Regions from separate parts of the Streptomyces sp. NPDC001443 genome, predicted to be linked through region 2. Evidence: riboswitches for the same ligand, from Rfam matches in the RefSeq annotation. Region 2 holds a riboswitch; each other region holds the start of a gene.
The links. A riboswitch is a leader RNA that binds a small molecule or an ion and turns the genes downstream of it on or off. The one in region 2 is predicted to bind cyclic di-AMP.

Region 1: another riboswitch for cyclic di-AMP. It lies ahead of ACWC24_RS11550 (NlpC/P60 family protein); the one in region 2 lies ahead of ACWC24_RS21455 (NlpC/P60 family protein).
Region 3: another riboswitch for cyclic di-AMP. It lies ahead of ACWC24_RS26855 (M23 family metallopeptidase); the one in region 2 lies ahead of ACWC24_RS21455 (NlpC/P60 family protein).

What each region holds. Positions count from the first base shown of each region.
Region 1 covers NZ_JBSFIA010000008.1:22,406-29,661, forward strand. Annotated here, with positions in the region: gene ACWC24_RS11540 (M23 family metallopeptidase) at 1-238, shown strand, start outside; gene pcrA (DNA helicase PcrA) at 314-2,797, opposite strand; cyclic di-AMP (ydaO/yuaA leader) riboswitch at 3,177-3,348, shown strand; gene ACWC24_RS11550 (NlpC/P60 family protein) at 3,357-4,544, shown strand; gene ACWC24_RS11555 (SLAC1 family transporter) at 4,674-5,669, shown strand; gene ACWC24_RS11560 (hypothetical protein) at 5,647-6,000, opposite strand; gene ACWC24_RS11565 (NlpC/P60 family protein) at 6,465-7,256, shown strand, end outside.
Region 2 covers NZ_JBSFIA010000020.1:62,624-69,879, reverse strand. Annotated here, with positions in the region: gene ACWC24_RS21470 (YoaK family protein) at 1-70, opposite strand, end outside; gene ACWC24_RS21465 (cysteine desulfurase-like protein) at 234-1,436, opposite strand; gene ACWC24_RS21460 (DUF1996 domain-containing protein) at 1,760-3,922, shown strand; gene ACWC24_RS21455 (NlpC/P60 family protein) at 4,114-6,021, opposite strand; cyclic di-AMP (ydaO/yuaA leader) riboswitch at 6,030-6,204, opposite strand; gene ACWC24_RS21450 (transaminase) at 6,546-7,256, shown strand, end outside.
Region 3 covers NZ_JBSFIA010000029.1:488-7,743, reverse strand. Annotated here, with positions in the region: gene ACWC24_RS26870 (DNA gyrase/topoisomerase IV subunit A) at 14-2,470, opposite strand; gene ACWC24_RS26865 (M16 family metallopeptidase) at 2,740-4,143, shown strand; gene ACWC24_RS26860 (M16 family metallopeptidase) at 4,140-5,528, shown strand; cyclic di-AMP (ydaO/yuaA leader) riboswitch at 5,729-5,888, shown strand; gene ACWC24_RS26855 (M23 family metallopeptidase) at 5,901-6,653, shown strand; gene ACWC24_RS26850 (GntR family transcriptional regulator) at 6,867-7,256, shown strand, end outside.

The sequences.
Region 1 (7,256 bases), on a different contig from region 2:
CGCGTACGGCAACATGATGATCGTGACGGCGATGGACGGCACGGAGACCTGGTACTGCCACCTCTCCACCTACCGCGTCGCCTCCGGTACGACGGTGAAGGCCGGCGACCCGATCGCGTACTCCGGGAACTCGGGCAACTCGACCGGTCCCCATCTGCACTTCGAGGTGCGGCCCAGCGGCGGCTCGGCCATCGACCCGCTCCCCTGGCTGCGCAGCCACGGTCTCGACCCGACGTAAGCGCGCACCGGACAACGGCCGAGCCCCCGGGATGATCCCGAGGGCTCTTTCTCCGACCGCCGGACCGACAACGTCCTAGAGCTTCTCCACCGGCGCGTACCGCAGCAGCAGCCGCTTCGGCTTGGTGTCGCCGAAGTCGATCGTCGCCTCCGCGTTCGAGCCCGTGCCCTTCACGCCGACGACCGTGCCGAGCCCGAACTGGTCGTGCGTGACCCGGTCACCGACGGACAGGGACACCACCGGCTTCTCGGAGGTCCGGCGCGTGGCGAAGCCGGACGCGCCGGCCGCCGACGAACGCGAGCGCGAGGACGACAGCGAGGCCGCCAGTCCCGAGGCGGGGCCGGAGGACACCGGCGCCGTGGCCCCCGTCCGCTTCCACTCCAGGTGGGCCGGCGGGATCTCCTCCAGGAAGCGGGAGGGCGGGTTGTAGGAGGGCTGCCCCCAGGCGCTGCGCATCGCCGACCGGGTGAGGTAGAGCCGCTCACGGGCGCGGGTGATGCCGACGTACGCCAGTCGGCGCTCCTCCTCCAGCTCCTTGGCCTGGCCGAGGGCACGCATGTGCGGGAAGACGCCGTCCTCCATGCCGGTCAGGAAGACGACCGGGAACTCCAGCCCCTTGGCGGTGTGCAGGGTCATCAGCGTGATGACGCCGTCGCCGTCCTCCTCGTCGGGGATCTGGTCGGAGTCGGCGACCAGCGCGACCCGCTCCAGGAAGTCGGAGAGCCCGCCCGTCGCCTCGCCCTCGCCGGACTCCTGCTCGAACTCCAGGGCCACCGCGGCGAGTTCCTGGAGGTTCTCGATGCGGGTCTCGTCCTGGGGGTCGGTGGAGGCCTGCAGCTCGGCGAGGTACCCGGTCCGTTCGAGGACGGCCTCCAGGACCGTCGCCGGACCGGCGCCCGACTCGACGATCGTGCGCAGGTCGTCCATCAGCACGTTGAAGCGCTGGACGGCGTTGGTGGAGCGCGCGGCCATTCCGTACGCCTCGTCGACGCGCCGCAGCGCCTGCGGGAAGCTGATCTTCTCGCGCTGGGAGAGGGCGTCGATCATCGCCTCGGCGCGCTCGCCGATACCGCGCTTGGGCACGTTGAGGATGCGGCGCAGCGGGACCGAGTCCTCCGGATTGGCCAGGACACGCAGGTAGGCCAGGACGTCCCGGACCTCCTTGCGCTCGTAGAAGCGGACGCCGCCGACGACCTTGTACGGCAGGCCGACCCGGATGAAGATCTCCTCGAAGACACGGGACTGGGCGTTGGTGCGGTAGAACACCGCGACATCGCCGGCCTTGGCCTGGCCCGCGTCGGTGAGGCGGTCTATCTCGTCGGCGACGAACTGCGCCTCGTCGTGCTCCGTGTCGGCGACGTATCCGGTGATGCTCGCGCCCGCGCCGGCGTTGGTCCACAGGTTCTTGGGGCGGCGGGACTCGTTGCGCTCGATGACCGCGTTGGCGGCGGAGAGGATGGTCTGCGTGGAGCGGTAGTTCTGCTCCAGCAGGATCGTCGTCGCGTCCGGGTAGTCCTCCTCGAACTGGAGGATGTTGCGGATGGTCGCGCCGCGGAAGGCGTAGATCGACTGGTCGGCGTCACCCACCACGCACAGCTCGGCGGGCTGGAGGCCGAACTCGCCGGGCGGCACGTCCGCGGGGTGCTCCGAGGTGCCGACGAGCTCACGGACCAGCGCGTACTGGGCGTGGTTGGTGTCCTGGTACTCGTCGACGAGCACGTGCCGGAAGCGGCGGCGGTAGTGCTCGGCGACGTCCGGGAAGGCACGCAGCAGGTTGACCGTCGTCATGATCAGGTCGTCGAAGTCGAGCGCGTTGGCCTCGCGCAGCCGCGACTGGTACATCGCGTAGGCCTGGGCGAGGGTCTTCTCGAAGCCGTCGCCGGCCCGGGCCGCGAAGTCCTCCTCGTCGATCAGCTCGTTCTTCAGGTTGGAAATCTTGGCGCTGAAGGACTTCGGCGGGAAGCGCTTGGGGTCGAGGTCAAGATCGCGGCAGACCAGGGCCATCAGACGCTTGGAGTCGGCGGCGTCGTAGATCGAGAACGACGACGTGAAGCCGAGGCGCTTGCTCTCGCGACGCAGGATGCGCACGCACGCGCTGTGGAAGGTCATCACCCACATCGCGTTCGCGCGCGGGCCGACGAGCTGCTCGACGCGCTCCTTCATCTCGCCCGCGGCCTTGTTGGTGAAGGTGATCGCGAGGATCTGCCCCGGGTGCACGTTCCGCTCGCCGAGCAGGTGGGCGATGCGGTGGGTGAGCACCCGGGTCTTGCCGGAGCCGGCGCCGGCCACGATGAGCAGCGGCGAGCCGGAGTGCACGACGGCGGCGCGCTGGTTGTCGTTGAGCCCCTCCAGGAGGGCGGCCGGGTCGACCACCGGGCGCGGGGCGCCGTCACGGTAGTACTCGTCCCGGTCCGGCGGCAGGTCGAACTTCCCGCCGAACAGGTCGTCCGGAACCGGCTCCGGCACGTGCTCGTCCTCGGGCGGAGGCGGGGGCTCCTCCCCATGGGCCCGGGGGGCCTGGAGATCCGCCAGGAAGCTGTCGTCAAAGAGGCTGCTCATCGCTCTCCGAGTCTAGGGCGCCGCACCGACAACCCGCCGCCGTCCCGGGAACATCCCCGAAGCCGTACAGCCTCGGACGGGGGCCGGGCGGGGGCCGGGCGGGGGCCCGGGAGGGGAACGTCACATTCCGTGAGCCGGGCCGAGGAAGGCCGTGTCACCCTCGGTGACCTCGGCGCCGCGAAGCGACAAAGCAGAAAAAGGAGCTCGAACACCGCAGGGCAGGAACAAGCACGCCGGATCGGCCGCACCCCGACACAGCCGGGTCCTAGGTCACGAAAATGTATCGGGCATATCGCCCATCAACCTTCACAAGGGCCACAGGAGTTGGCTAGCGTGCCGGGCGGGCCGCACGACCCCCACCGGCGAACGTCGCCGGGCCGCGCGGCCTCCGCCGAGTCCGGTACGCCCGCACGGCGTCCGGAGCCGGGGACCCAACCAAGACCTGGGGTGAATCGGCCCCCGTCCCCCATCGGGGACAGGCCGTAGGGCAAACCTTCCGATCATCCGCCCGAACCCGACAGCTAACCCGGTAGGCGGAGTGTGGAAGGAGTCGCCTCCCTTGGCGTCGCACCGCAAGTCGCGTCCCACCGGTACACGCGCAGCAGGCATACGGACCCCCGCCCTGGCCACGGCGGCCCTCACCTCCGTCGCCCTGTTCTCCCAGACGGCCCACGCGGCCCCCTCGGCCGACGACGGCCGACCGAGCCTGGAAGAGGTCGAGAAGAAAGTCGACGACCTGTACCGCCAGGCCGAGTCGGCGACCGAGAACTACAACGCGGCCAAAGAGAAGACCACCAAGCAGCGCAAGCACGTCGACACCCTGCTCGACGACGTCGCCCGGCGCACCCAGAAGCTCAACGAGGCACGCGAGGAACTCGGTTCCTTCGCCGCGGCGCAGTACCGGACCGGTGCCACCGCGCCGGACACCGCGACCTTCCTGCTCGCGGACTCGCCCCAGGACTACTTCGACCAGACCCAGCTCATGGGCCGGCTGACCTCGCGGCAGAAGGGCGCGGTCGACGACTACGTCACCGAGCAGGCCGCGATGATGCAGGAGCGCCGCAAGGCCACCGAGAGCCTCGACACGCTCACCGACGCGCAGAACGATCTCCAGACCGCCAAGGCTGCCGTCCAGAAGAAGCTCGCCGCCGCGCGCGTGCTGCTGTCCCGGCTGACGGCCGAGGAGAAGGCCCGGCTGGCCGCGATCGAGAAGCAGAAGCAGGAGGCGGCCGCGGCCAAGGCGGCGGAGCTCGCGAAGCAGCAGGCGGCAGCGGAGGCAGCAGCGGCGAAGGAGAGCGCGGCGTCGAGTTCGGGCTCGTCCGCCACGTCCTCGTCGTCCGGTTCTTCGTCCGGTTCTTCGTCCTCCTCGTCCGCGGACTCCGCCGTCGGCACCAAGGCCGAGAAGGCGCTCGCCTTCGCCCGCGCGCAGATCGGCAAGCCGTACGTCTGGGGCGCGACCGGGCCCGGCTCCTACGACTGCTCCGGCCTCACCCAGGCCGCCTGGAAGGCCGCCGGGGTCACCCTGCCGCGCACCACCTACGACCAGGTGAACACCGGCACCACCGTCTCCCTCCCCGACGCCCGGCCGGGTGACCTGGTCTTCTTCTACGACGACGTCAGCCACGTCGGCATCTACATCGGCGACGGCATGATGATCCACGCTCCCAAGCCCGGCGCGTACGTCCGCGAGGAGTCGATCTACTACGACGGCGAGTCCGGGATCCACAGCGTGGTCCGCCCGGCCTGACGCCACCCGCTGCCCGGCCCCCCGCGCGGGTGCCGGGGGGCGTGCGGAGCTGCCTGCGGTCGCGGGTATTTCCGGGCGCCCGCGCGCGCCCCGCTCACCGCGCGCCCGGGGCTCCTTAGCATCGGCCGCATGCCCTCCACGCCCCGTATCCCGCCGCTCCGCGCCCGGTGGGCGTGGCGTGAGCCGGCGACCGGAGCCGCGGTGCTGGCGACCGGCATCCTGTCGGTCGGACTGGAGCAGACGGGGTACGAGGTGCCGTCCCGGATCGCTCTGGTGCCGGCCTGCGTCGCCTGGCTGGCCCTGGCGGCGGGCTTCGCCGTCCAGCTGCTGTGGGAGCGGGAGGCCTGGGTGCGCCGGGCGACCGCACCGGCCGCGCTCACCGCGGTCGCCGCGACCACGGTGCTCGGCACCCGCTTCTCGCTGCTGGGGGGGCAGACCCTGGCCGAGGCGCTGCTGGCGCTGGCCGCCGTGCTGTGGCCGGGGCTGCTCGTGGCCGTCCTGCGGCACTGGGGGAACCGTATGCCGGGGGCGGTGTTCCTCGCGTGCGTGGCCACCCAGGGCCTCGCGGTGCTGGCGGCCACCCTCGCCGCGACCCTGTCGACGGCCTGGCTCGCGCATGCGGCGCTGGTGCTGTTCTGGCTGGGGCTGGTGCTCTACGGCCTGGCGCTGGCCCGCTTCGACCCGCGCCAGGCCGTCGAGGGCGCCGGCGACCAGTGGGTGGCCGGCGGGGCACTCGCCATCTCGGCGCTGGCCGGAGCGCAGTTGCTCGCCGCCGACAGCGCGCGCCTGCATCTGTGGAACGACGACGACCGTGGCGTCCTGCGCGCCGCGACCGCCGCCCTGCTCGCGCTGGACCTGTGCTGTTACGCCGTGATGCTGGCGGCCGAGCTGCGGTGGCCGCGGCTGCGCTACGACGTGCTGCGGTGGTCGACCGTGTTCCCGATGGGGATGACGGCGGCAGCGGCGTCGGCCGTCTCCTCGGCCCTCGGCGTGCCGTGGCTGAAGGGGCTCGGGGAGGCGCTGCTGTGGGTCGCGGTGGCGGTGTGGCTCGCGGTCGCCGTGGCGGCTGTGCGGGCGGCCCCGCAGGCCGTCCGGGCCGATGTCAGGTCCAGAGCACCGCGATGAAGACGTTCGCCGTGGTCAGCAGGCCCACCAGGCCGAACAGACCCTTGTCCACCGTCTCGTCGTCCCGCTTCACGTAGACGAGACCGAGGATCACGATCAGCAGGGCCAGTTTCACGCCGATCTTGATGTTGTTGACCGGGTGGTCGTCGGCCTGGTTGAGGCCGACCAGGATCACGCCGGTGACCAGCATCGTCGCCGCGCCGTGCAGCATCGCGGGGACGAAGCGGGCGGTGCCGCGGCCCATCGCCTTCATCTGGGTGAGGAAGCCGCCGAGGAGCGCGGCGATGCCGATGATGTGCAGGCCTACGAAGAGATGGATGAGTACGTCCATGAGGCCGGAGCCTAACCAGGGGCGCCCGGGCCGTCCGACACCACCCCGTCGGCAATGCCTGCATATATGCGCGCTATAGCACCGCGTAACCCACCCGCGACCGGGAATCCCGTCATCGGTCATCACGCTGCGTGAAGGTGACGGCTCTCGGTTCCAATCACGGTCATCGGAAGTCGTCATTCGATCCACTTGGGACACTTCCGCACATGGCGTTATCCATCCGACATAAACGGGCTTAGCGTCCTCCCCCAGGTGACCGGCTCCCCACCGCCGCCCGGACCAGGGGCGGCAGTCGGCCACCACCGCCGAGAAGGTCCGGCGGCGGCCCGCTCCCCCTGTGCGTGGTCGCCGCCGGACGCGTGGACCGCCCCCGGGCGGCCGTACGTCCGCTCCCCTGGCGGCCGTGCGTCCGCCCGGGAGCCGTCCCGGGACGGGCGGTCGTACGAAAGGACGTGCAAGGCCACGTGGCAGCGCACCGCAAGCCCCGACCGCGCTCGCTCAGCGGCAGTACGGTCCGTACCGCCGCCACGCTCGCCCTCGCGGGCGCGGCGACCGCGACCGTCTTCGACGGGACCGGACACGCCGAGCCGAATCTGACGCCGGGGCAGGTCCGGGCCAAGGTGGACCAGTTGTACCGGGAGGCCGAGGCGGCCACCGAGAAGTACAACGGCGCGCACGAGAAGGCACAGGCCGCCGAGAAGCGGCTGGGGACCCTGCGGGACGAGGCGGCCCGCCGGGAGGACCGGCTCAACTCGGCCCGGGACGCCCTGGGTTCGATAGCCGCCGCCCAGTACCGCGCCGGCGGCATGGACCCCGCGCTGCAACTCGCGCTCTCCGACGACCCCGACCAGTACCTCGAGGGCGCCGCCTTCGCCGAACGGGCCGGCGACCGGCAGGCGGGCGCCGTCGCCCGGGTCCGCGGACAACTGCGGGAGATCGAGCAGTTGCGCGGGGCCGCACGCGTCGAACTGAGCTCGCTCAAGGCCCGACAGGCGGAACTGCGGCGCGAGAAGCGGACGATCACCGGGAAACTGGACGCGGCACAGCAGTTGCTGGCCCGGCTGCCGGCCTCCGAGCGCGCGCAGGCGGCCGGTACCGGCGGCGCGACGGCCCGGGCCTCGCGGAGGACGGCGGCCGCCCGCGTCGGCCTCCGGGCGCCGGGCGCCGCGACGGCCGCGGCCCCCGACGCCCGGGCGGCGGACGCCGTCGCCTACGCCTACTCCAAGCTCGGCAGCCCCTATGTATGGGGCGCCACC
Region 2 (7,256 bases):
CGCCGACCATCGCCAGGAGTACACCCAGTCGCACCGACTGCGACGTCGGCAGCGGTTCCGGGACGCTCACCTTCCACCTCCGGCGGCCGGCTGCGCAGCGGCCTTCGCCCTACGCTCTCACCCGCCCCGTGCCGCCACGGCGCACGACACGAACGGCGGGCGTACGGCGCGGGCGGGTGGTGCGGCGGGTGAGCTACGGCGTGAGCGGGGGCCCGGCCCCTGCCGGGGGCCGCTCAGGCGCGGAGCGTGCCCAGTGCCGCGAGCAGCCGGTCGACGTCGTTCTCGTCGGAGTACGGCGCCAGGCCGACCCGCACCGCGCCCGCGCTGCCCAGGCCGAGGCGCTCCGAGGCCTCCAGCGCGTAGAAGGAACCGGCCGGGGCGTCGACGCCGTGGTCCGCGAGATGGCGCGAGACGTCCGCCGACCGATGGCCGGCCACGGAGAACAGCAGGGTCGGGGTGCGGTGCGCGGCACGGGAGTACACCGTCACTCCGCCGAGGTCCGCCAGCCCGCGTTCGATCCGCGCCCGCAGCGCGTCCTCGTGGGCCTCGACGGTGGTGAAGGCGGCGCGCAGGCGCTCTTGCCGTGTGCCCTGCGCACCGGGCGCCAGGTCGGCGAGGAGGTCCACAGCGGCCCGGGCTCCCGCCAGCAACTCGTAGGGCAGCGTGCCCAGTTCGAAGCGCTCCGGCACGGCGTCCGAGGACGGCAGCAGCTTGTCGGGCCGCAGCGTCTCCAGCAGTTCGGGTCGGCTCACCAGCACGCCCAGGTGCGGCCCGAGGAACTTGTAGGGGGAGCACACCAGGGTGTCCGCACCGAGCTCGGCGAGGTCCACGGTCGCGTGGGCCGCGTAGTGCACCGCGTCCACGTGCAGGAGCGCCCCTGCCTCGTGCGCCAGCCGGGCGACGGCGGGCAGGTCGGGGCGGGTGCCGATCAGGTTGGACGCGGCGGTCACGGCGACCAGCCGGGTGCGCGACGACAGCACCGCCGCGAGGTGCTCGGGCAGCAGTTCGCCCGTGGCCGGGTCGAAGTCCGCCTCCCGGACCCGCGCGCCCACGGCCTCCGCCGCCTGGATCCAGGGGCGGATGTTGGAGTCGTGGTCGAGCCGGGTGACGACCACCTCGTCGCCCGGGTTCCAGGTCTTGGCGAGGGTGCGGGCCAGGTCGTAGGTGAGCTGGGTGGCGCTGCGGCCGAAGACCACGCCGCGCGCCGGGGCGCCGGTCAGGTCGCCCAGCGCGGCGCGGGCGGCGGCGACGACCGCCTCCGCGTTGCGTTCGCCCTCGGTGGTCTGCCCCCGGTTGGCCAGGGGCGCGGTCAGCGTCTCCACCATGGCGTCGATGACGGGCTGCGGCGTCTGGGTGCCGCCGGGTGCGTCGAATCGGGCGGTTCCGGACTTCAGGGCGGGGATCCGGGCGCGGAGCGCCGCGACGTCGAGGGCCATGCCAACTCCCTGGGACAAGGGGGTGAGGTGCGTGCATCCCGCCCGTACCGGGCGGGATACCGCACATGATCGCAGTCCGGGTGCCCGACCTCGGGGCCGGGTCCGCCGAACCGGCGGCCTCGAAGCCTCGAAGCCTCGAAGCCTCGAAGCCTCGACGGCTTCGGAATGCGAGGCTCCCTATCAGGCACTCCCTGTGACGCCGTCGGTACGCGATAAGAAAATGCTGTGAATTCCCGAGGCGCCTGAACGCACCCGGCTCCGGCTCCGTATGGGACGAGGGATTTTCATACCCGGAGCCTCGTCACGACGCGTAGGAGTTTTCCGTGGGACGCAACACGCGCAGACGCCCAACAGGCGCACGACGCGCGACCTTTGCCGCAGCCGCTCTGATCCTGGGCGGCGGAGGACTGGTCGTGGCGAACGTGTACGCCTCCGCGACCGAGGGCGGTCAGGGCGGCGACACGCAGCAGTCGGGCGGGGCGTGGGGTCCCGGCACGATCGACTGCCCGGACGTCGGCGACAAGCTGACGGACGTGCCGGACGCGGCCCGCGCGGACGTCGACAAGGAACTCGCGCTGCTCGACCAGCAGATCGCCGAGGCCTACCAGAAGCTCCAGGAGTCGGCGCAGGCCATCCAGGACGACAGCGGCTTCGTCGACAGCGAGATCATGAATCCGCTGAAGGAGACGCGGACCGCGACCATCGAGCGCATCGCGGTCGCCATCGGCCAGGCGGGCAATCGCCCGGAGGGCCTGGAGGCGCTGGCCGCCTGCACGCTGCGCCAGCAGACGCAGGATCAGGGTCAGAGCCAGGACCCGAGCCAGCCGAGCCAGGACCCGAACCAGGGTCAGCAGAACCAGGGGCAGAACCAGGGCCAGGGCCAGACCGGAAACGGCGGCCAGGCCGGAAACGGTCCGGTCGTCGGCGACTACGCGGACATCAACTCGGTCCAGCCCGCCGCGCAGAGCCCCGCACTCCAGGCGGACGCCTCCCGCGGCACCTTCGCCACCAGCTGCGGTGTGAACGCGAACGGCCTGTTCAACTCCGACAATGTCATCGTCGCCCCGGGTGTCAGCAACGGAGCCCACCACTTCCACGACTACGTCGGCAACCAGTCCAACACCGGGTTCGCCAGTGACAACGACCTGGCGAACGCACAGACGAGCTGCCAGGACCAGGGTGACAAGTCGTCGTACTTCTGGCCCGTGCTGCGCCTGCAGAACGGCACCCAGGAGCGGGACGCCGGATCGCCCGGTGGCGGCACCGAGGGCAATGCCGGTCAGATCGTCACGCCCAAGCAGGTGACGATGACGTTCGTGGGCAACCCCCGCAGCAAGGTCACCGCCATGCCGCGGCTGCTGCGCATCATCACCGGCGACGCCAAGGCGTTCGTCAACGGCCCCGCCAACGCCAACGCGTCCTGGAGCTGCACGGGCCTGGAGGACCGGCAGTTGAAGGACAAGTACCCGCTCTGCCCGAGCGGCAGCGACGTCGTGCGCACGTTCAAGTTCCAGAGCTGCTGGGACGGTCGGAACATCGACAGCGCCAACCACCGTACGCACGTGGCGTTCGCCGCCGCCGACGGCTCCTGCCCGAGTGGCTTCCAGGCCATTCCGCAGCTGGTGCAGCGCATCGTGTACGACGTGGACGCGCCGAGCCTGCAGGACGGTGGCCGTACGACCCCGCTGTTCGCGGTGGACTCCTTCCCCGAGAACCTGCACAAGCCGATCACGGACCACGGCGACTTCATCAACGTCTTCGACGAGAAGCTGATGAACGAGATGGTCGACTGCATCAACGGCGGCCGGCAGTGCGGCGTGGGCGCCAACGGCGGCGGCAACGGCGGCGGTGACAACGGGGCCGGCAACGGCGGCAGCGGCGGCGGTGACAACGGCGCGGGAAACGGCGGCGGCAACGGCGACCAGGGCCAGCAGACGCAGACGCCCGAGCCCCCGAAGGACGGGAACGGCGTGCAGGGACAGACCGGCGGCAACACGGGCAACGGCGGCAACGCCGGTAACGGAGGCAACGCGGGCAACGGTGGCAACGGAGGCCAGGCGACCACGGCGCCGCCCGCCGCCACGGCCACCGCCACCCGTCCCGGCCACGCCCAGCCCAAGCCCTACTCCTCCCCGTCGGCGACCAACCGCCCGAAGGACGACTCGGGACAGGCGGGTTCGGGCGGCAAGGGCTCCGGCCTGGTCACCACCGCCCCCGAAGCAGGCGACACGGCGGCCGCCGGGTCCGGTACGGCAGCCGGGTCCGGTACGACGGCCGGTGCCGAGCAGACCCAGGCCGCGGACGACGGCGGCCGGGCCACCTCCGCCGCGCAGCCGGCTCCCCAGACCGTGCCGCAGACCGAACCGCAGGCGGTGCAGGGCGGTCTCGCCGAGACCGGCGCGCAGCTGTGGCCCGCGGCGCTCGGCGGCGTGCTCGCCGTCGCCGGTGTAGTCCTGCTCATCCGCACCAGGCGACGCCCCGTGTGACGACGCCTGGCTGAGACCCCACGGCGCGACGCCCGGACCGGTACCGACGGTCCGGGCGTCGCGCCGTCCCATGCCGTCGTACCGCGCCGCCGCGTCGCGCGAACTGCCCGGACGGATCATTCCGTCCGGGCAGTTCGCGGTGCAGTTCGGGATTCGGGTTCGGGTGGGTCCTCGGCGTGCGATCCCGAGGGTCAGGCGGGCCGTGCGGCGCTGTGGATCGCCGCCTGTCCGGCGAAGAAGATCGACTCCTCGCGGATCAGGGCACCGGGCCCCGGGGCGTGGATCATCGTGCCGGGGCCGGCGCAGACGCCGACATGGCTGGTGTCGCCGTGGAAGAAGATGAGATCGCCGGGCTGGAGGTCGGTGAGCGGGATCGCCGAGACGGCGCGGGCCTGGTCGGCTGCCGCGCGGGGGAGCTCGACCCCGGCGGCCCGCCAGGCGGCCTGGGTGAGACTGGCGCAGTCGTACGACTCGGGGCCGGTCGCGCCCCACAGGCACGGCCTGCCGATCTGGGCGCGCGCGAACTCCAGGGCGTTCGCGGCCTTGCCGCCGTACCCCGCCGGTTCCGGCGCGCCGACCGGGGCGGGCATGGCGGGCATGGCGGGCATGGTGGGCATGACGGGTGCGGCCGGTGCCGGGGGTACGGGGGGCATGGCAGGAACGGCGGGCACCGCGAACTGTCCGGTGTCCAGCGGGGCGAACCGGCCCGTGTCGGCCGGGGTGGCCGGGTAGGCGGCGCCCGCCGGGGCGCTCGGGTAGGCGGCGCCCGCGGGGGCGCTCGGATAAGCGGCGTTCACGGGGGCGCTCGGGTAAGCGGCGTTCATCGGGCCGCTCGGGTAGGCCGTTTCGGCGGGGCCGCTCGGGTAGCCGACGTTCGCGGGGGCGCTGGGGTAGGCGGGGCTCGCGGGGGCACTCGGGTAGCCGGGGGCCGCGGGGGCGCTCGGGTAGACGGCCCCCATGTTCGGGACGGCGCTGAACTGCCCGGTGTCGGCGGGAGGGTTGGTGAGACCGGCGTCGAGGGGGAGGCTGAACTGACCCGTGTCGACCGGGGTGTTCGGGTAGGCGGCGACGCTCGGGATGGCGCTGAACTGCCCCGTGTCGGCCGGCGGGTTCGTGACGGCGACGTCGAGGGGAAGGCTGAACTGTCCCGTGGCGATGGGGGTGTTCGGGTATCCCGCGACACTGGGAACGGTGCCGTACTGCCCGGTGGCGCCGGAGGCGCCCGGGTACTCGCCGCCCCCGGCGAGGGGGTCGGGGCCGGGCGACGGCTGGGTGAGCCATCCGGTGCCCTCGCCGAACAGCGGATCCTGCTCAGGGGCCGGCCAGCGCGGCGCGGCAGCCGGCGCGCTCTCCGGGGCCGGCGGCGCACTGCGCAGGGCGACCTGCCGGGTCAGCAGTCTCCGGGCCTGGGTGAGCTTCTCCTGGTTCCGCCCCTTGACCGACCGCCGCGCGGTCTGCCGTGCCGCGGTGTCGGCCACGGGCGTGGCCGCGGGCGCGGGCGCGGGTACGGGCGAAGGGGCGGGTGAGGGTACGGGTGCGGCCGCGAGCGGTCCGGCCGAGAGCGCGAAGGGGGCGGAGGGCGCCGAGGGCGCGGAGGCGGCGGGCAGAGCCGGGAAGGCGTCCGGTCGGCTCTCCGGCGCGGGCGCGGGCGCGGCCGGGAGGGCGGCGACGGGTCCGGCGGTGAGCTCCGGGACGCGCCGGGCAGGTGCCTCCAGTTCGGGGCGGGGGGCCGGAATGGCGGCCGGGAGTTCCGGCACGGGCGCCGATGCGGGGCGGGCCGCGCCCGGCAGGGCGGGCATCCGGTCGGCGGGCAGCACGGCCGCGACGGTCGGGCCTATCTTGGAGCGCGCGTCGTCGAACCACTTCCGGGCGACGGCGTCGAGGGCGGGGTCGGACGGCTTGCGCTGGGCGGGACGCCCAGCCCGGCCGGGCCTGCGATCGCCGACCGACATCGCGCGGGTGGCGTTGTAGGTCCCCGAGTCGGTCTCCGCGCGGTCGTAGAGGGTGTTGATCCGCTGCCGGATCTCCTCACCGCTGACCGCGTCCGACATACCGGGGAGGCCGAGACCTTCGGGGCGCTTGTCGCGTCCTGGCGCCATCGGCGACGTACTCCTTCCGTGCTCCGCCTACCGAGTTAGCTGTCGGGTTCGGGCGGAGGTTCCGGAAGGCGTGCCCTACGGCCCTTGCCCCGCAGGGCGGTTGGGCCGATTCACCCCAGAGGATCGGTTGGGTCCCCGGCTCCGGCGGCCGCAGTGGTTCACCGGACTCGGCGGAGGCAGCGCGGCCCGGCGGGATTCGCCGGAGGAACCGAGCGGCCTGGCGCCAACTTAGCTAATTTGTGCGGCTCGTGTGAAGGTTGAAGTGCGGTATGTCCGATACGTAATTGTGACCTTCATTTCCTTCTGTCGCTCCCCGGTTCGGGGGTGAGCGGGTGCGGAGGGGGCGGCTGTCGCGCCCGGCGCTTCGTCGACTCGGCCGACGCGCGCGCATCAATCAGCACCCCGATCATCCCTGCACGCGAATCGATCGTCGCGACAATCGATTCATTCGTCGAATCTTGAGTTTGCGTATGATTCGGTCATACTCTCTGGGCATTCATCCGCCGTCGCTCTGCGAGGTAGTCATGGACCGCACCCGCCTTCAGCACCTCCTGGCCCGCGAGAGCGCCGAGGCCGACCGCCGCAACCCTCGCTCGAAGGCCGCCTACGCGCGGTCCGAGCACCTCTTCGGCCGGGTGCCGATGACCTGGATGAACAAGACCGCCGGTGCCTTCCCGCGTTATCTGGACACCGCGCGCGGCGCCAGGGTGACCGACATCGACGGACACGAGTACATCGACTTCTGCCTCGGCGACACCGGCGCGATGGCCGGCCACTCCCCGGCGGTGGTGGCCGAAGCCGTCCGGCACCGGTTCGCCGAACTGGGCGGGGCGACCGCGATGCTGCCCACCGAGGACGCCGAATGGGTCGGCGCGGAGCTGACCCGCCGCTTCGGGCTCACCCGGTGGAGCTTCTCGCTGACCGCGACGGACGCCAACCGCTGGGCCATCCGGCTCGCCCGCGCCGTCACCGGCCGCTCCAAGATCCTGGTGAACGGCTACAGCTACCACGGCAGCGTCGACGAGTCGCTCATCGTCGTCGGCCCCGACGGCCTGGGCGCCCCCCGCCCCGGGAACGTCGGCGCGCCCTGCGACGTCACGCTGACCAGCCGGGTCGCCGAGTTCAACGACCTGGAGCGGCTGGAGCGCGAACTCGCCCACGGCGACGTGGCCGCCGTCCTGATGGAGCCCGCGCTGACCAACATCGGCATCGTGCTCCCCGAACCCGGCTACCTG
Region 3 (7,256 bases), on a different contig from region 2:
ACGAGGCCGAGTCCTAGAACGGACCCGCCACCACGCCCACCGTCTTCGACAGCGACACGCCCGAGCCGTCGCGACGCGGGTCGATATCCGGGAGCTCGGCCGGGGTGCCGTTCTTCTGCGCCGCCCGCGCCGGGACGGGACCCGCCCAGGCCACGGACAAGCAGTCCTCGCCCTTCAGGAACCGCTGGCAGCGGACACCGCCGGTGGCACGGCCCTTGCGCGGGTACTGGTCGAACGGGGTCATCTTGCCGGTCGTCTGCACGGAGTCGTCCAGGGTGCCGCGCGAACCGGCGACGGTGAAGACGACCGCGTCCACGGCCGGGTCCACCACGGTGAACGAGATCACCTTCGCGCCCTCGGTGAGCTTGATGCCCGCCATGCCGCCCGCCGGACGGCCCTGCGGGCGCACCTGCGACGCCTGGTAGCGCAGCAGCTGCGCGTCGTCCGTGATGAAGACCAGGTCCTCCTCGCCGGTGCGCAGTTCCATCGCGCCGACGATCCGGTCACCCTCCTTGAGGGCGATGACCTCCAGCTCGTCCTTGTTGGTGGGGTAGTCCGGGACCACCCGCTTGACCACGCCCTGTTCGGTGCCGATGGCCAGACCGGGGGACGACTCGTCCAGCGTGGTCAGACAGATCAGCGTCTCGTCGTCGTCGAGGGAGACGAACTCGCCGAGCGGGGCGCCGCCCGACAGGTTCGGCGCGGACGCGGTGTCCGGGAGCTGCGGCAGGTCGACGACGTTGATCCGCAGCAGGCGGCCCGCCGAGGTGACGGCACCGATCTCGCCGCGCGCGGTGGCGGGCACCGCCGAGACGATCACGTCGTGCTTGGTGCGGTGGGCGTCGGGGTCCGCCGGGAAGGGCTCCGCGTTCGCCGTACGGGCCAGCAGGCCGGTCGACGACAGCAGCACCCGGCACGGGTCGTCCGCGACCTGGAGCGGCACGGCGGCGGCCGTGGTGCCGGCGGACTCCAGCAGCACCGTACGCCGCTCGGTGCCGAACTTCTTCGCCACCGCGGCCAGCTCGGCCGAGACCAGCTTGCGCAGCTCCGCGTCCGACTCCAGGATCCGGGTCAGCTCCGCGATCTCCGTGTTGAGCCGCTCCTGCTCCGACTCCAGCTCGATCCGGTCGAAGCGGGTCAGCCGGCGCAGCGGGGTGTCCAGGATGTACTGCGTCTGGATCTCCGACAGCCCGAAGCGCTCCATCAGGCGTTCCTTCGCCTGCGCGGAGTTGTCGCTGGAGCGGATCAGCCGGATGACCTCGTCGATGTCGACGAGCGCCGTCAGCAGGCCCTCCACCAGGTGCAGCCGGTCGCGCCGCTTGGTGCGCCGGAACTCCGAGCGGCGCCGGACGACCTCGAACCGGTGGTCGAGGTAGACCTCGAGGAGCTCCTTCAGACCCAGCGTGAGCGGCTGGCCGTCGACCAGCGCGACGTTGTTGATGCCGAAGGACTCCTCCATCGGCGTCAGCTTGTAGAGCTGCTCCAGGACCGCCTCCGGCACGAAGCCGTTCTTGATCTCGATGACCAGGCGCAGGCCGTGCGCGCGGTCGGTGAGGTCCTTGACGTCGGCGATGCCCTGGATCTTCTTCGAGCCGACCAGGTCCTTGATCTTGGCGATCACCTTCTCCGGGCCGACCGTGAAGGGCAGCTCGGTGACGATCAGGCCCTTGCGGCGGGCCGTGACGGTCTCCACCGCGACCGTGGCGCGGATCTTGAAGGTGCCGCGGCCGTTCTCGTACGCGTCCCTGATGCCGCCGAGGCCGACGATCCGGCCGCCGGTGGGCAGGTCCGGGCCCGGGACGAACCGCATCAGGGCGTCCAGGTCCGCGGCCGGATAGCGGATGAGGTGGCGGGCGGCCGCGATGACCTCGCCGAGGTTGTGCGGCGGCATGTTCGTGGCCATGCCGACCGCGATGCCCGACGAGCCGTTCACCAGGAGGTTCGGGAAGGCCGCAGGCAGCGTGGCCGGCTCCTGCTCCTGACCGTCGTAGTTGGGGGCGAAGTCGACGGTGTCCTCGTCGATCGACTCCGTCATCAGGCTCGCGGCGTCGGCGGCCCTGCACTCGGTGTACCGCATGGCGGCCGGCGGGTCGTCGTTGCCCAGCGAACCGAAGTTGCCGTGCCCGTCCACGAGCGGCACGCGCATGGAGAACGGCTGGGCCATGCGCACCAGGGCGTCGTAGATCGACGCGTCGCCGTGCGGGTGCAGCTTGCCCATCACCTCGCCGACGACACGGGCGCACTTCACATAGCCGCGCTCGGGACGCAGACCCATCTCGTTCATCTGGTACACGATGCGGCGGTGCACCGGCTTGAGGCCGTCGCGGGCGTCAGGCAGCGCGCGGGAGTAGATGACCGAGTACGCGTACTCGAGGAAGGAGCCCTGCATCTCGTCGACGACGTCGATGTCGAGGATCCGCTCCTCGTACGAGTCGTCGGGCGGCGGGGTCTTCGTGCTGCGGCGGGCCATCGCTGCCGGCTCCTTGCTGACGCGTGAACGGGTTCTGACGCGGACCATTGTGGACCGCGCTACTGACAGTGCGGGCGGGGCCCCGGCGTCGTCCGCCCGGCCCGGTGTGGAGCGGCGCCTGCCTCCACGACTGCCCGCAGGCTACGCGATCTCGCTCTCGGCGTACGTCCGGCGGGAACTTCGCCCATGGTCCGCCCGCTTGCATACAGTGGCAGGACAGGCACGAAACGCGCGGTCGGACGACCGCGTCCGCGATCGAAGGGACGTACATGCCCATGGGTCACACGGCCACAGCCGAGGCAGGCTCCGGGGGCCTGACAGCGACCGAGCACCGCTTGGCCAACGGCCTTCGCGTGGTGCTCTCCGAGGACCATCTGACCCCGGTCGCGGCGGTGTGCCTCTGGTACGACGTCGGCTCCCGCCACGAAGTCAAGGGCCGTACGGGCCTGGCTCACCTCTTCGAGCACCTGATGTTCCAGGGGTCCGGACAGGTCAAGGGCAACGGCCACTTCGAGCTGGTGCAGGGCGCGGGCGGCTCGCTGAACGGCACCACCAGCTTCGAGCGCACCAACTACTTCGAGACCATGCCCACCCACCAGCTGGAGCTCGCCCTCTGGCTGGAGGCCGACCGCATGGGCTCCCTGCTCGCCGCCCTCGACGACGAGTCCATGGAGAACCAGCGGGACGTCGTCAAGAACGAGCGCCGCCAGCGCTACGACAACGTGCCCTACGGCACCGCGTTCGAGAAGCTGACCGCCCTCGCGTACCCGGAGGGCCACCCCTACCACCACACGCCCATCGGCTCGATGGCCGACCTGGACGCGGCCACCCTGGAGGACGCGCGGGCGTTCTTCCGGACGTACTACGCGCCGAACAACGCCGTGCTCTCCGTGGTCGGCGACATCGACCCGGCGCAGACGCTCGCCTGGGTCGAGAAGTACTTCGGTTCCATCGCCTCCCACGACGGCAAGCCCGCCCCGCGCGACGGCTCGCTGCCCGAGGTCATCGGCGGTCAGCTCCGCGAGGTCGTCGAGGAGGAGGTCCCGGCGCGCGCCCTGATGGCCGCCTACCGGCTGCCGCACGACGGCACGCGCGCGTGCGACGCCGCCGACCTGGCGCTGACCGTCCTGGGCGGCGGGGAGTCCTCCCGCCTCTACAACCGGCTGGTACGGCGCGACCGTACGGCGGTCGCGGCCGGCTTCGGCCTGCTGCGGCTGGCGGGGGCGCCCTCCCTGGGCTGGCTGGACGTGAAGACCTCCGGTGACGTCGAGGTGCCGGTCATCGAGGCCGCCATCGACGAGGAGCTCGCCCGGTTCGCCGAGGAGGGTCCCACGGAGGAGGAGATGGAGCGCGCCCAGGCCCAGTTGGAGCGCGAGTGGCTGGACCGGCTGGGCACGGTCGCGGGCCGCGCCGACGAACTGTGCCGCTACGCCGTCCTGTTCGGCGACCCGCAGCTCGCCCTCACCGCCGTCGGGCGGGTGCTGGAAGTGACGGCCGAGGAGGTCCAGGAGGTCGCCAAGGCCCGCCTGCGCCCCGACAACCGCGCGGTGCTCGTGTACGAGCCGACCGTCCCCGAGGCGCTGGACGAGGCCGAGGCCGCGGAGCGCACCGAAGACCCGGAGTCCGCGGCGACCGTGGAAGCCACCGACGAGACCGAGGAGGCGGCCCAGTGACCGAGCTCGCCACGATGCAGTTCCACCCCCAGCCCCGGCCGGGAGATGCCAGGCCCTGGGCGTTCCCGGCGCCGGAGCGCGGCACCCTGGACAACGGCCTGACGCTCCTGCGCTGCCACCGCCCCGGCCAGCAGGTCGTCGCCGTCGAGGTGCTCCTCGACGCGCCGCTGGAGGCCGAGCCGGCCGGTCTCGACGGCGTGGCCACGATCATGGCGCGGGCCTTCTCGGAGGGCACCGACAAGCTCTCCGCGGAGGAGTTCGCCGCCGAACTGGAGCGCTGCGGCGCCACGCTGGACGCGCACGCCGACCACCCCGGCGTACGGCTGAGTCTCGAAGTGCCGGTCTCGCGCCTGGCGAAGGCGCTCGGCCTGCTCGCCGACGCCCTGCGCGCGCCGGCCTTCGCGGACAGCGAGGTCGAGCGGCTGGTGCGCAACCGGCTCGACGAGATCCCGCACGAGCTGGCCAACCCCGCGAGCCGCGCGGCCAAGGAGCTCTCCAAGGAGCTGTTCCCGGCGGCCTCGCGGATGTCGCGCCCCCGCCGGGGCACCGAGGAGACGGTCGTGAAGATCGACTCCGCGGCCGTGCGCGCCTTCTACGACCGGCATGTCCGCCCCGCCACGGCCACCGCCGTGATCGTCGGCGACCTCGCGGGCATCGACCTGGACGAGCTGCTCGGCGACACCCTGGGGGCCTGGAAGGGCTCCTCGGCCGAGCCCCGCCCGGTGCCGCCGGTGAACGCCGACGACACCGGCCGCGTCGTCATCGTGGACCGCCCCGGCGCGGTCCAGACGCAGCTGCTGATCGGCCGCACCGGGGCCGACCGGCACGACCGGGTCTGGCCCGCGCAGGTGCTCGGCACGTACTGCCTCGGCGGCACCCTCACCTCCCGGCTGGACCGCGTCCTGCGGGAGGAGAAGGGCTACACCTACGGCGTGCGCGCGTTCGGCCAGGTGCTCCGGTCGGCGCCGGACGGCACGGGCGCCGCGATGCTCGCGATCAGCGGCTCCGTGGACACCCCGAACACCGGTCCCGCCCTGGCGGACCTGTGGACCGTGCTGCGCACGCTCGCGGGGGAGGGCCTGACCGACGCGGAGCGCGACGTCGCCGTGCAGAACCTCGTCGGGGTGGCGCCGCTGAAGTACGAGACCGCGGCGGCCGTGGCGGCCACGCTGGCCGACCAGGTCGAGCAGCACCTGCCCGACGACTACCAGGCGACGCTCTACCAGCAGCTCGCCGCGACCGGCACGGTGGAGGCCACGGCCGCTGCCGTGAGCGCCTTCCCGGTGGACCGGCTGGTGACGATCCTCGTGGGCGACGCGGCACAGATCAAGGAGCCCGTCGAGGCGCTCGGCATCGGTGAGGTCACCGTCGTGTCCGCCGAGTAGGCACGCGCGCGAAGGGGCCCTGGCGACCTGTCGGCCGCCAGGGCCCCTGTCCGTGCAAGGAGTGTCCGAATTGGGGCGGAGACATCCTGTCTGCCGTGTGGCGTGCGCAACAAAACACGCGATCCGTTTGATGATCGAAAGGCGGCGCCCGTACCGTCATCTGAACTGTTCGTCGGGCAGTGCGCCGCATCCGCGGCAGCGGACAGTCATCGCCGAGTCCCCCGAGGCGCGAGCCAGGGGAGCCGGGGACCCATCGCAGTCCCTGGGGTGAATCGGACGTCCGCGCACGCGAGGCGTCCGTAGGAGACCTTCCTGCTCCGAACCCGTCAGCTAACCCGGTAGGCGAGAGGGAAGGAAAGGATCAGCCTCTACATGGCGTTCACGGGCGTTTCCGGCAAGCACCGTCGTCCCAGCCGGATGAAGCGCACCAGCGCTCACGCAGCCGGTATCGCGGCTCTCGCCACCACCGGCGTCGTCGGCACCCTCGCGGCCCCCGCGCTCGCCGCCGAGAACCCCGTCGAGCAGACGGGCCTCACCCCGGTCGTCACCCTCGGCGACGAGGCCGCCGAGCAGGTCGACGCCCAGGCGGCCGCCCAGCAGCAGGCGGCCGCACAGCAGCTGGCCGAGGAGATCGCCCACGCGAAGGCCGCGGCGAGGGCCGCGGCCGCCCGCAAGGCCGAGGAACGCGCCGCCCGCGAGGCCGAGCGCCAGCGCCTCAACACGTTCGTGTCGCCGATCACCGGCTCCTACGTCTCCACGGGCTACCTCGCCAGCAGCTCGCTGTGGTCCTCCGGCAGCCACACCGGCGTCGACTTCCACGCCGCCACCGGCACCACCGTCCACGCGGTCGGCTACGGCACCATCGTCGAGGCCGGCTGGGGCGGGGCCTACGGCAACCAGATCGTCATCAAGATGGACGACGGCACGTACACCCAGTACGGCCACCTGTCCTCCATCGGTGTCTCGGTGGGCCAGCGGGTCGTCACCGGCCAGCAGATCGGCCTCTCCGGCGCGACCGGCAACGTCACCGGACCGCACCTGCACTTCGAGGCCCGTACGACCGCCGAGTACGGCTCGGACATCGACCCGGTCGCCTACCTCCGCAGCCACGGTGTGAACGTCTGACATCCGTCCGCGCCGCGGACGTCCGGCGACGACCGCGCGACATACCGAAGCCCCGGCTCACCGAGCCGGGGCTTTCGGCGTTTCCGGCACCGTCCTGTCCAAAAAATATCCATGGATTCCGGCCGCCCGTCGGAAATTACGTCCGATTGCAATAGAGTCGCTGAACACATGTCAATCGGCGACGTTTCACGGGCATTAAGGCGGAGGTCGGTCATGCGTATTCCGGCGCACTCGGTGTGCACGGCGATCCGGGACGACATCGTCGCCGGTGTCTACGAGCGTGGCAGCCGGCTCACCGAGGAACTTCTCGCCCGGCGCTACGGCGTCTCGCGCGTCCCCGTCCGGGAGGCCCTGCGCACGCTGGAGGCGGAGGGCTTCGTGGTGACCCGCCGGCACGCGGGCGCGTGCGTGGCGGAACCCACCGAGCAGGAGGCCTCCGACCTGCTGGAGATGCGCATGCTCCTGGAACCGCTGGGTGCCTCCCGGGCCGCCCAGCGGCGCACCGAGGCCCATCTCAAGGTGCTGCGCGGCCTGGTCCGGCTCGGCCAGGAGCGGGCCAGGCGGGGCAACAGCGAGGATCTGCGCTCCCTGGGCGGATGGTTC